Regions from separate parts of the Novacetimonas sp. GS1 genome, predicted to be linked through region 2. Evidence: predicted binding sites of a transcription regulator. Region 2 holds the regulator's gene; the other holds the start of a gene.

Region 1 (4,422 bases), 2.7 Mb from region 2:
GCACGCGCCAGCGCCGTACCACCACCGGGAACGATGCCTTCTTCAACCGCAGCGCGGGTCGCATGCAGCGCGTCATCGACGCGATCCTTGCGTTCCTTCACCTCGACCTCGGTCGAACCACCGACGCGGATCACGGCAACACCACCGGCCAGCTTCGCCAGGCGTTCCTGCAGCTTTTCACGGTCGTAATCGGACGTGGTTTCCTCGATCTGCGCACGGATCTGGCTGCAACGGCCCTTGATGGCCTCGCCTTCGCCCGCACCCTCGACGATCGTGGTGTTTTCCTTGTCGATATGCACCTTCTTGGCGGTGCCCAGCATGTTCAGCGTGACGCTTTCGAGCTTGATGCCCAGGTCTTCGCTGATGACCTGGCCACCGGTCAGGATCGCGATATCCTCAAGCATCGCCTTGCGGCGATCACCAAAGCCCGGTGCCTTCACCGCAGCAATCTTCAGGCCGCCACGCAGCTTGTTGACCACCAGGGTCGCCAGCGCCTCGCCATCGACGTCTTCGGCGATGATCAGCAGCGGACGGCCCGACTGCACCACGGCCTCAAGCAGCGGCAGCATCGGCTGCAGCGACGACAGCTTCTTTTCGTGGATCAGGATATAGGGGCTGTCCAGATCGACGGTCATCTTCTCCGCGTTCGTCACGAAATACGGGGAGATGTAGCCGCGATCGAACTGCATGCCCTCGACAACGTCGAGTTCGGTGTGCAGGCCCTTCGCTTCCTCGACGGTGATCACGCCCTCGCTGCCGACCTTCTGCATGGCCTGCGAGATCATTTCGCCGATTTCCTTTTCGCCATTGGCGGAAATCGTGCCGACCTGCGCCGTTTCGGCAGGCGTCGTGATCTTCTTGGTGTTCTTCTTCAGTTCCTCGACAACCGCGCCGACGGCCTTGTCGATACCGCGCTTGAGGTCCATCGGGTTCATGCCGGCGGCAACAGCCTTGGCGCCTTCGCGCACGATCGCCTGCGCCAGGACGGTCGCGGTGGTCGTGCCGTCACCGGCAATGTCGTTGGTCTTGCTGGCGACTTCGCGCACCATCTGCGCGCCCATGTTCTCGAACTTGTCAGCCAGTTCGATTTCCTTGGCGACCGAAACACCGTCCTTGGTGATGCGCGGTGCGCCAAAGCTCTTGTCGAGGACGACGTTACGTCCCTTCGGACCCAGTGTTACCTTGACCGCATCGGCCAGGATATCCACGCCACGCAGCATGCGCCGACGTGCTTCATCGCCGAACTTTACGTCCTTGGCAGCCATTTCAGTTTCTCCAGTCAGGAAAGGTTATGTAATCGGATCAGGTTCAGGCGTACGACGCTCAGGCAACAACGCCCATGATGTCGCTTTCCTTCATGATCAGCAGCTCTTCGCCGTCGATCGTGACTTCGGTGCCGGACCATTTGCCGAACAGCACGCGGTCACCAGCCTTGACGTCCAGGGCGACAATCTGGCCCTGTTCGTTGCGGGCGCCCGCTCCGACCGAGATAACCTCGCCTTCCATCGGCTTTTCCTTGGCGGTCTCGGGGATGATGATCCCACCGGCTGTCTTTTCCTCACCCTTGAGGCGACGGACAACCACGCGGTCATGCAGGGGACGAAATTTCGTCATTGGATGGATCGCTCCATAATCTAAAAAAGGTAACGCCCTTGAATTAAGCAACGCCACCGGTTTGGCGCGCGCGCCAGGCCGCATCGCGTTAGCACTCCCCTCATGAGAGTGCTAAAGAGCAGATAGGAAGACCTCTTTTAGGTGTCAAGGGAAGCACCAAGATTCCTGGCCAACTTTCCCCAACGCCTGCGGGGATTACCAGGAAAAGGCAGGAAATCCAAAAATATATCATTATATATCAATAAATTACGAAAATACCTACCCTCCTGCACATCGTTGTCTCTGGCCCGCACGGACTGCATGCGTCCCCTGCGCCACCGCGCCCCGGCCCGAGTCCCGGATACACCGCCATCACACCCCCGGCACTGCCGGTGTCAGGCAAAGGCATGGATGTGATATAGGTCCTGCATTCACCATGGCCGCATGGGGCCGTTCCATCGCGCATGACCAATCAATTATGGGGGAGACATATATGGGATCGATCATCACCCTTACCGCCACGGACGGGCACACACTGTCCGCCTATCGCGCGGGGCGGCCAGATGCGGCGCGCGCCGTCGTCGTGGTGCAGGAGATCTTTGGCATCACCCCGTATATCCGCGCGGTCTGCGATGAACTGGCGACCAAAGGATATCAGGTCATTGCCCCCGCGATCTTCGATCGTGCGCAGCGCGACGCCATCCTGCCCTATTCCGCCGAGGGGATGAAGGAAGGGCTGGCGCTGCGGGCGCGGGTACCGCTTGCGGGCACGCTGCTTGACCTTGCTGCCGCCGCCGATGCGCTGACAACGGAAAAGAAGGGCGTCATGGGGTTCTGCTGGGGCGGCACACTGGCATGGGAGGCGGCATGCCGCACCACCACATTCGCCGCGGCGGTGGGATGGTATGGAGGCGGTATCGCGGCGGAACGCGCACGGGTTCCAAACTGTCCCGTGCAACTGCATTTCGGGGCAGATGATGCCCATATCCCTGCCGGGGACATCGACGCGATCCGCGCAGCGCACGAAGATATCGAGATTTTTGTCTATGAAGGTGCGGACCACGGGTTCGGCTGCACCGACCGCAGCAGCTACAACGAAACGGCGGCCACGCTGGCGATGCAACGCACCCTCAGCTTCTTTGAACACTGGCTGTAGGCGCAATACCCTGCGGGGGGCATGCGACCGGGATGCCGCGACTACGGCTTGGCAGCCCCCTTGATTTAAGGAAGTGGAAAAGAGATTTTTTGAGAGACTGCTTGAAAGCTATACTTGATAACCTACTGAAATTATAAATTTTTTTGGCGAAGCTTTTTCTAAAAAGCTTCAGAAGACGCCGCCTTTTAAAAAAAAGGCGGCACCCAAAAACTTTTCCTGTTTTTTATCAATGATGTGTTTTCAGACAATCTCTTGAGTCGTTGCCTTGTTGTTAAGCAGGCGACGCCTTGCAAACAGACCGCCAAGAACTCCGGGACGGCTTTTTCAGGTGCTCTCCCGAAACTTCCTGTTGCCCGCCCTCCTGTTGCCCCTGTCGCAATACTCTACCCACATCACGTCCAAGACGTCCAAAAGTCCCGTCCCCTGCGGCAATAGACCGCACGGGACGGGCAGGACCTGCCTCAGCCCCGTGCGAGCACGCGTCCCGCAACTGCATCAAGCTTTGCCAGCAGGGCAGGATCGCGACGGTCGGGTGCGGTGATGATGGCATGTTCCAACGCACGGTCGCACCCGGCATGGCACGGGCCACGCGGCTTGCCCAACTGCGGGATGACCGCACGCACCAGCGCACGCGCCCGGCTGGAGTTTTCCTGCATCACCTTGACCACCGCATCGACGGTCACACTGTCATGGTCGTCATGCCAGCAGTCGTAATCCGTTACCATGGCAACGGTGGCGTAACAGATCTCCGCTTCACGGGCGAGCTTGGCTTCGGGCATGTTGGTCATGCCCACGACCGAGCATCCCCAGGACCGGTACAGGTTGCTTTCGGCACGGGTGGAAAACTGCGGCCCCTCCATCACCAGATATGTGCCACCGCGCGTGACATCCAGACCCAGCGCCCGGCATTGCCCCTCCAGCACGTCACCGATACGCGGACATAGCGGGTCGGCCATGCCGACATGGGCAACGCAGCCTGTGTCGAAAAACGTCTTTTCACGCGCGAAAGAGCGGTCGATGAACTGGTCAATGACCACGAAATGCCCCGGCGGCAGCTCTTCCTTCAGTGACCCCACGGCGGACAGCGACACGATATCGGTCACCCCCGAACGCTTCAGCGCGTCGATATTGGCACGGTAATTCAGGCGCGTCGGCGGCAACGGGTGACCACGACCATGGCGCGGCAGGAACACGCAGCGCACGCCATCAAGCCTGCCGAACAGCAACTGGTCCGACGGCTTGCCCCACGGTGTTTCGACCGTACGCCATTCCTTGTCTTCAAGCCCTTCGATGTCATACAGGCCGGAGCCTCCGATCAGGCCGATGACAGGCTCGATCACATCAGACGGGTGGGCGGGTTCAGTGGACATCGGACCATATTCTCCGTTTCAGGCAAAAGGTAAGCACAAGCAGGACCAGCAGGAATACGACGACACGCACACCCGTGCGGTGACGTTCCTCCAGATGGGGACGGGCCGCCCATGTCAGAAAGGTGACGACATCATCGGCCTGCTGCGCCGTGGTGGGGGCTGTGCCGTCGGCATAGGTCACGCCGCCATCATGCAGGGGCGGCGGCATGGCGATCATGCCATTGGCGGCATAGGGGTTGTAAAAACTTCCGGCCGGGACCTGCATGCCGGCGGGGGGCGCCTGCCCATACCCCAGCAGCAACG
Region 2 (4,422 bases):
CCTGCCACACGTTTGCGTGGCAGGGCTTTTTTATTGGCGAGGATGAATTGTGTGACGCAACGGCGTTCCCGGTTGCGTCCCTTGGGCTGCCCCATGGGCTATCCTCATGGACGGCCCGCAGGGTGTCCAGAATTGGGGCGTCCAGGATTGGGACGCCCCGTGTTGACCGGTCGCCTGATGTCAGGGCCGGTGACACGATCCAGCTTTTTCTGGCCCAGCTTTTTTTAGGCGATGACGCATGGAGATCACGCGGGTTGCAGGCATCCCTCCCGAAAAAGGCGGAAGGCACGGCCCCGGTGGCTGATGGTGTTTTTCTGTGTTTCCGTCATTTCCGCAAAGGTAAGGGGGCTGCCCTCGGGGGCGAAGATCGGGTCATAGCCATGGCCATGTGTTCCGCGGGGCGGCCAGACGACCTGCCCGTCGATGCGTCCCTCGAATGTTGTGCTCTGTCCGTCCGGCCATGCCAGACACAGGACAGAGATGAACCATGCCGTTCGGTCGGGGGTATCGCCCATCAGGTCATGGATACGGCGCATGACGGCGGGGAAGTCCTTGTCCGGACCGGCCCAGCGCGCCGACAGGATGCCCGGATCACCATTGAGCGCACTGACGCAGAATCCCGAATCATCAGCCAGTGCAGGCAGGCCCGCCGCCTGCGCCGCCGCCAGCGCCTTGATTTCGGCATTCCCGGCAAAGGTCGTGGCGGTTTCTTCCGGCTCCGGCAGGTTCAGCGTCGCGGCAGAGATAACCTTGATCCCATACCCGGACAGCAGCGCGGAAAACTCCACCAGCTTGCCTGCATTATGGCTGGCAAGGACGAGGGTATCCCCCCGACGCAGCCCGCGTGCCTGCACGGGGCTCATGCCGTCACCGCCTGCGCCACCGCGTCGCGCTGGATTTCAAACAGCTGTGCCGTCCCGACCTGCGCCAGACGCATCAGTTCGTTGAACTGTTCCTGTGAAAAGGGGGCCTGTTCCGCCGTCCCCTGGATTTCGACGATGCCGCCGGTTTCGGTCAGCACGAAATTGGCGTCCGCCACGGCATTGCTGTCTTCGGCGTAATCAAGGTCCAGCACCGCACCCGCCCCCGTCAGGCCGCATGATACTGCCGCCACCTGCGCCGTGATTGGCAGGGCCGGGATCACATTCGCCCGCACCAGTCCGTCAAGTGCGAGACGCAGTGCAACCCACGCGCCGGTGATGGCGGCACAGCGCGTGCCGCCATCGGCGTTGAGCACATCGCAATCCACCGTGATGGAGATTTCGCCCAAGGCCCGCAGATCTATCCCCGCACGCAGCGCACGTGCAATCAGGCGCTGGATTTCATGTGTGCGGCCACCCTGTTTCCCCTTTGCGGCCTCACGCGGGCCACGGCTGTGGGTTGCGCGCGGCAGCATGCCATATTCGGCTGTAACCCATCCCTGTCCCTTGCCCCGCAGGAACGGGGGGACACGGGATTCAATGCTGGCGGCGCACAGAACCTCGGTCCCGCCCATGCGGATCAGCGCGGACCCTTCGGCATGGCGGGCAAAGCCGGTCTGTATGGAAACGGGGCGAAGGGCGTCAATGGCGCGGCCGGATGGGCGCATGAAGGAAACTCCCGATGAAATCGTGTCTCGCGGCATAGCGCGCAACCCCCGTTCTTTCCAGTCCCGTCCCCGCCAGTCCTGTCCCCGGCCGGTGTGTCGCGGGCGCGAGCCGGTGTGGGAATTGTGGGGGCGGGGCGCAATCATGTGATTGTCGCAACAATACGTTGTGCCTATCCTTGTCACCGACCCATGCCCGCGCCAGATCAGAAGGCGGGACATCGTGGCTGTTTATATCTGCGCGCAAGGAGGGAGAACGCCATGGATATCGGAGTACTGTCTTCGCGTCCCGCCCTGCCGCCGGGGCTGGATGCGCGTTCCGCCGCGATATTGCGCGAAATTGTGGAGCAGTATGTCGAAACCGGCGACCCGGTTGGATCGCGCACCCTGTCGCGTCGCCTGCCGCTGTCGCTGTCACCTGCGACGATCCGCAATATCATGGCCGACCTGACCGAGGCGGGATTGCTGTTTTCGCCCCATACCTCTGCCGGGCGCCTGCCGACGGAAAAGGGTGTGCGCCTGTTCGTCGATGGCCTGTTGCAGTTCGGCAGCCTGAGTGAGGAGGAGCGCGAGACGATCACCCGCGCGCTGGAGGTCCGGGGGCGTTCGCTACAGGACATGCTGGGGGAGGCATCGTTGATGCTGTCGGGCCTGTCCTCGGCCGCGGGGCTGGTCCTTGCCCCCAAGAGCGATGGCACCATCAAGCATATCGAGTTCGTCGCCCTCGGTCCGGGCCGCGCGCTGGTCATTCTGGTCGGGTCCGACGGACAGGTGGAAAACCGCGTGATCGAAATCCCCTCTGGCCTGCCGCCCTCTGCGCTGGTGGAGGCGGGGAACTACCTCAATGCGCACCTGTCGGGCCGGACGCTCGACATCCTGCGTGACAAGGTCAGCGGTGACATCGCGGCCAACCGTACCGAACTCGATCAGTTGACGACAGAGGTGGTGGCCAGCGGCCTTGCCACGTGGAGTGATGCGGAAGAACGTGGCGGGACGCTGTTCATCCGGGGTCAGGCGCGGCTGTTGTCAGATGTGACGGAGATCGAGCGGCTTTCGACCATCCAGATGCTGTTCGACCGGCTGGAAACGCAGGAGACGATGTTGCGGCTGCTCGACCTTGCGTGCGAATCCGAAGGGGTGCGGATATTCATCGGTGCGGAAAGCGGCCTGTTCGGGATGGCCGGGATGTCGGTGGTGATGGCGCCCGCACGTACTGATTCCAACCGCATCGTTGGTGCGATCGGTGTCATCGGCCCGACGCGGATCAATTACGGGCGCATCATTCCCGTGGTGGATTACACCGCGCGCGTGATCGGGCGCATGCTGGGCTGAAACATGAAAATTCTGCGGCCGCCTCGTCCCTGAACAGGGCGGTGCCTTGCAAGGCTTTTTGAAAACAGGCTTCACTTGACACTTCTGACCCCCCGGTTTTCCCCTGACCCGCTGTGCCCTGCATGGGGCACAGGGCAGCGTGCGCACAGGGCAGGGTCCGTGCAGCCCGTCATTTCCCTGCCCGTTATCAGGTGCCCATTATCAGGTGCCCGTCATCAGGTGACAGGCTGTTGCGTGGAAATAGGCAAGGAGTAACGCCATGACCGTATCCCCATCACGTCCCGGCGGCACATTCCGTATTGGCGGTGAACTTGAGGTCGCGCGCCTTGGGTTCGGGGCGATGCGCATCACGGGGCCGGGCATCTGGGGCGAACCCGCCGACCGTGATGCCGCCCTTGCCACGTTGCGGCTGCTGCCTGAACTTGGCGTGAACTTCATCGACACTGCCGACGCCTATGGCCCTTTCGTCAGTGAAGACCTGATTCACGAGGCCCTGTCGCCTTACAAGGGCCTGGTGATTGCGACCAAGGGTGGCCATACCCGCCATGGCCCCGACCTCTGGCGCCCGGTGGGCAACCCTGATTACCTGCGCCAGTGTGTGATGATGAGCATGCGTCGCCTGGGTGTGGAACGCATCGACCTGTGGCAGCTTCACCGCGTCGGCCCCGACACCACGCCTGAACGGCAGTTTGAAGAGATCGCCACGATGTGCGCGCAGGGGCTGATCCGCCATGTCGGCCTGTCAGAAGTCACGGTGGAGATGATCGAGCGCGCGCGGCTGTATTTCCCGGTTGCGACGGTGCAGAACCGCTTCAACCTTGTGAACCGCTATTCTGAGGCGGTGCTTGATTACTGCACGCGCGAACGGATCGGCTTTATCCCGTGGGCCCCGCTGGCGGCAGGGGGGCTTGCGCGGGAGGATAATGTGCTGACACGCGTGGCGCAGTCGCGCGGCGTCACCACGGGACAGGTGGCGCTGGCGTGGCTGTTGCGGCGTTCGCCGGTCATGCTGCCCATTCCCGGCACCTCCCGCCCCGATCACGCCCGTGCCAATGCGCAGGCCGCGACATTGGTGCTGACGGACGCGGAATTCGACGCGCTTGACCGTGATGGCCGCGCGGAATGGGACCGCCTGCGCGCCTGATCCTGAACGGGCTGTCATGCGTGTGTTGCGGATCGGGGGCGACGTGGGCGCCGGACGGTGCTAGGACAGGGGCAGACCAACAGGGGGCCAGACCACAGTCCCTATTTCCCTATTGGATACCGGATGACGCTTGCTGACGGATCGGGCCGCGATGGCCGGGTGGATGGAACCTCTGACGCCACGCGTGATGGCGGCCGGCCGGCCGGGCGGCGTCCGCGTCCCCCCACGGGTGGCCCGCGCCCGCGTTATCGCCTGGTGCGCAGGCTGGCGGGCGGGGTGCTGGGTGTCGTGCTGCTGGCCGGTGGGGTTGGCGGTGTCGTCGCGTGGCAGGAATATTCACGCCTGGCCGAAGGGCTGCCGA

Evidence for each region. Region 2 encodes HrcA, which represses chaperone genes, less so after heat shock. Its sites were predicted from a motif close to GTTNGCACTCNCNNNNNGNGAGTGCNAAC; they were not measured.
Region 1: the regulator HrcA is predicted to act here: its motif matches at 1,702-1,730, upstream of groES (co-chaperone GroES).

The regions. Positions count from the first base shown of each region.
Region 1 is NZ_VSZP01000001.1:2,912,482-2,916,903, forward strand. It holds gene groL (chaperonin GroEL) at 1-1,265, opposite strand, end outside; gene groES (co-chaperone GroES) at 1,324-1,614, opposite strand; gene FYB92_RS12805 (dienelactone hydrolase family protein) at 2,087-2,749, shown strand; gene FYB92_RS12810 (S-methyl-5'-thioadenosine phosphorylase) at 3,211-4,119, opposite strand; gene FYB92_RS12815 (cytochrome c1) at 4,109-4,422, opposite strand, start outside.
Region 2 is NZ_VSZP01000001.1:233,250-237,671, reverse strand. It holds gene rdgB (RdgB/HAM1 family non-canonical purine NTP pyrophosphatase) at 246-863, opposite strand; gene rph (ribonuclease PH) at 860-1,588, opposite strand; gene hrcA (heat-inducible transcriptional repressor HrcA) at 1,847-2,917, shown strand; gene FYB92_RS01155 (aldo/keto reductase) at 3,177-4,061, shown strand; gene FYB92_RS01150 (PBP1A family penicillin-binding protein) at 4,185-4,422, shown strand, end outside.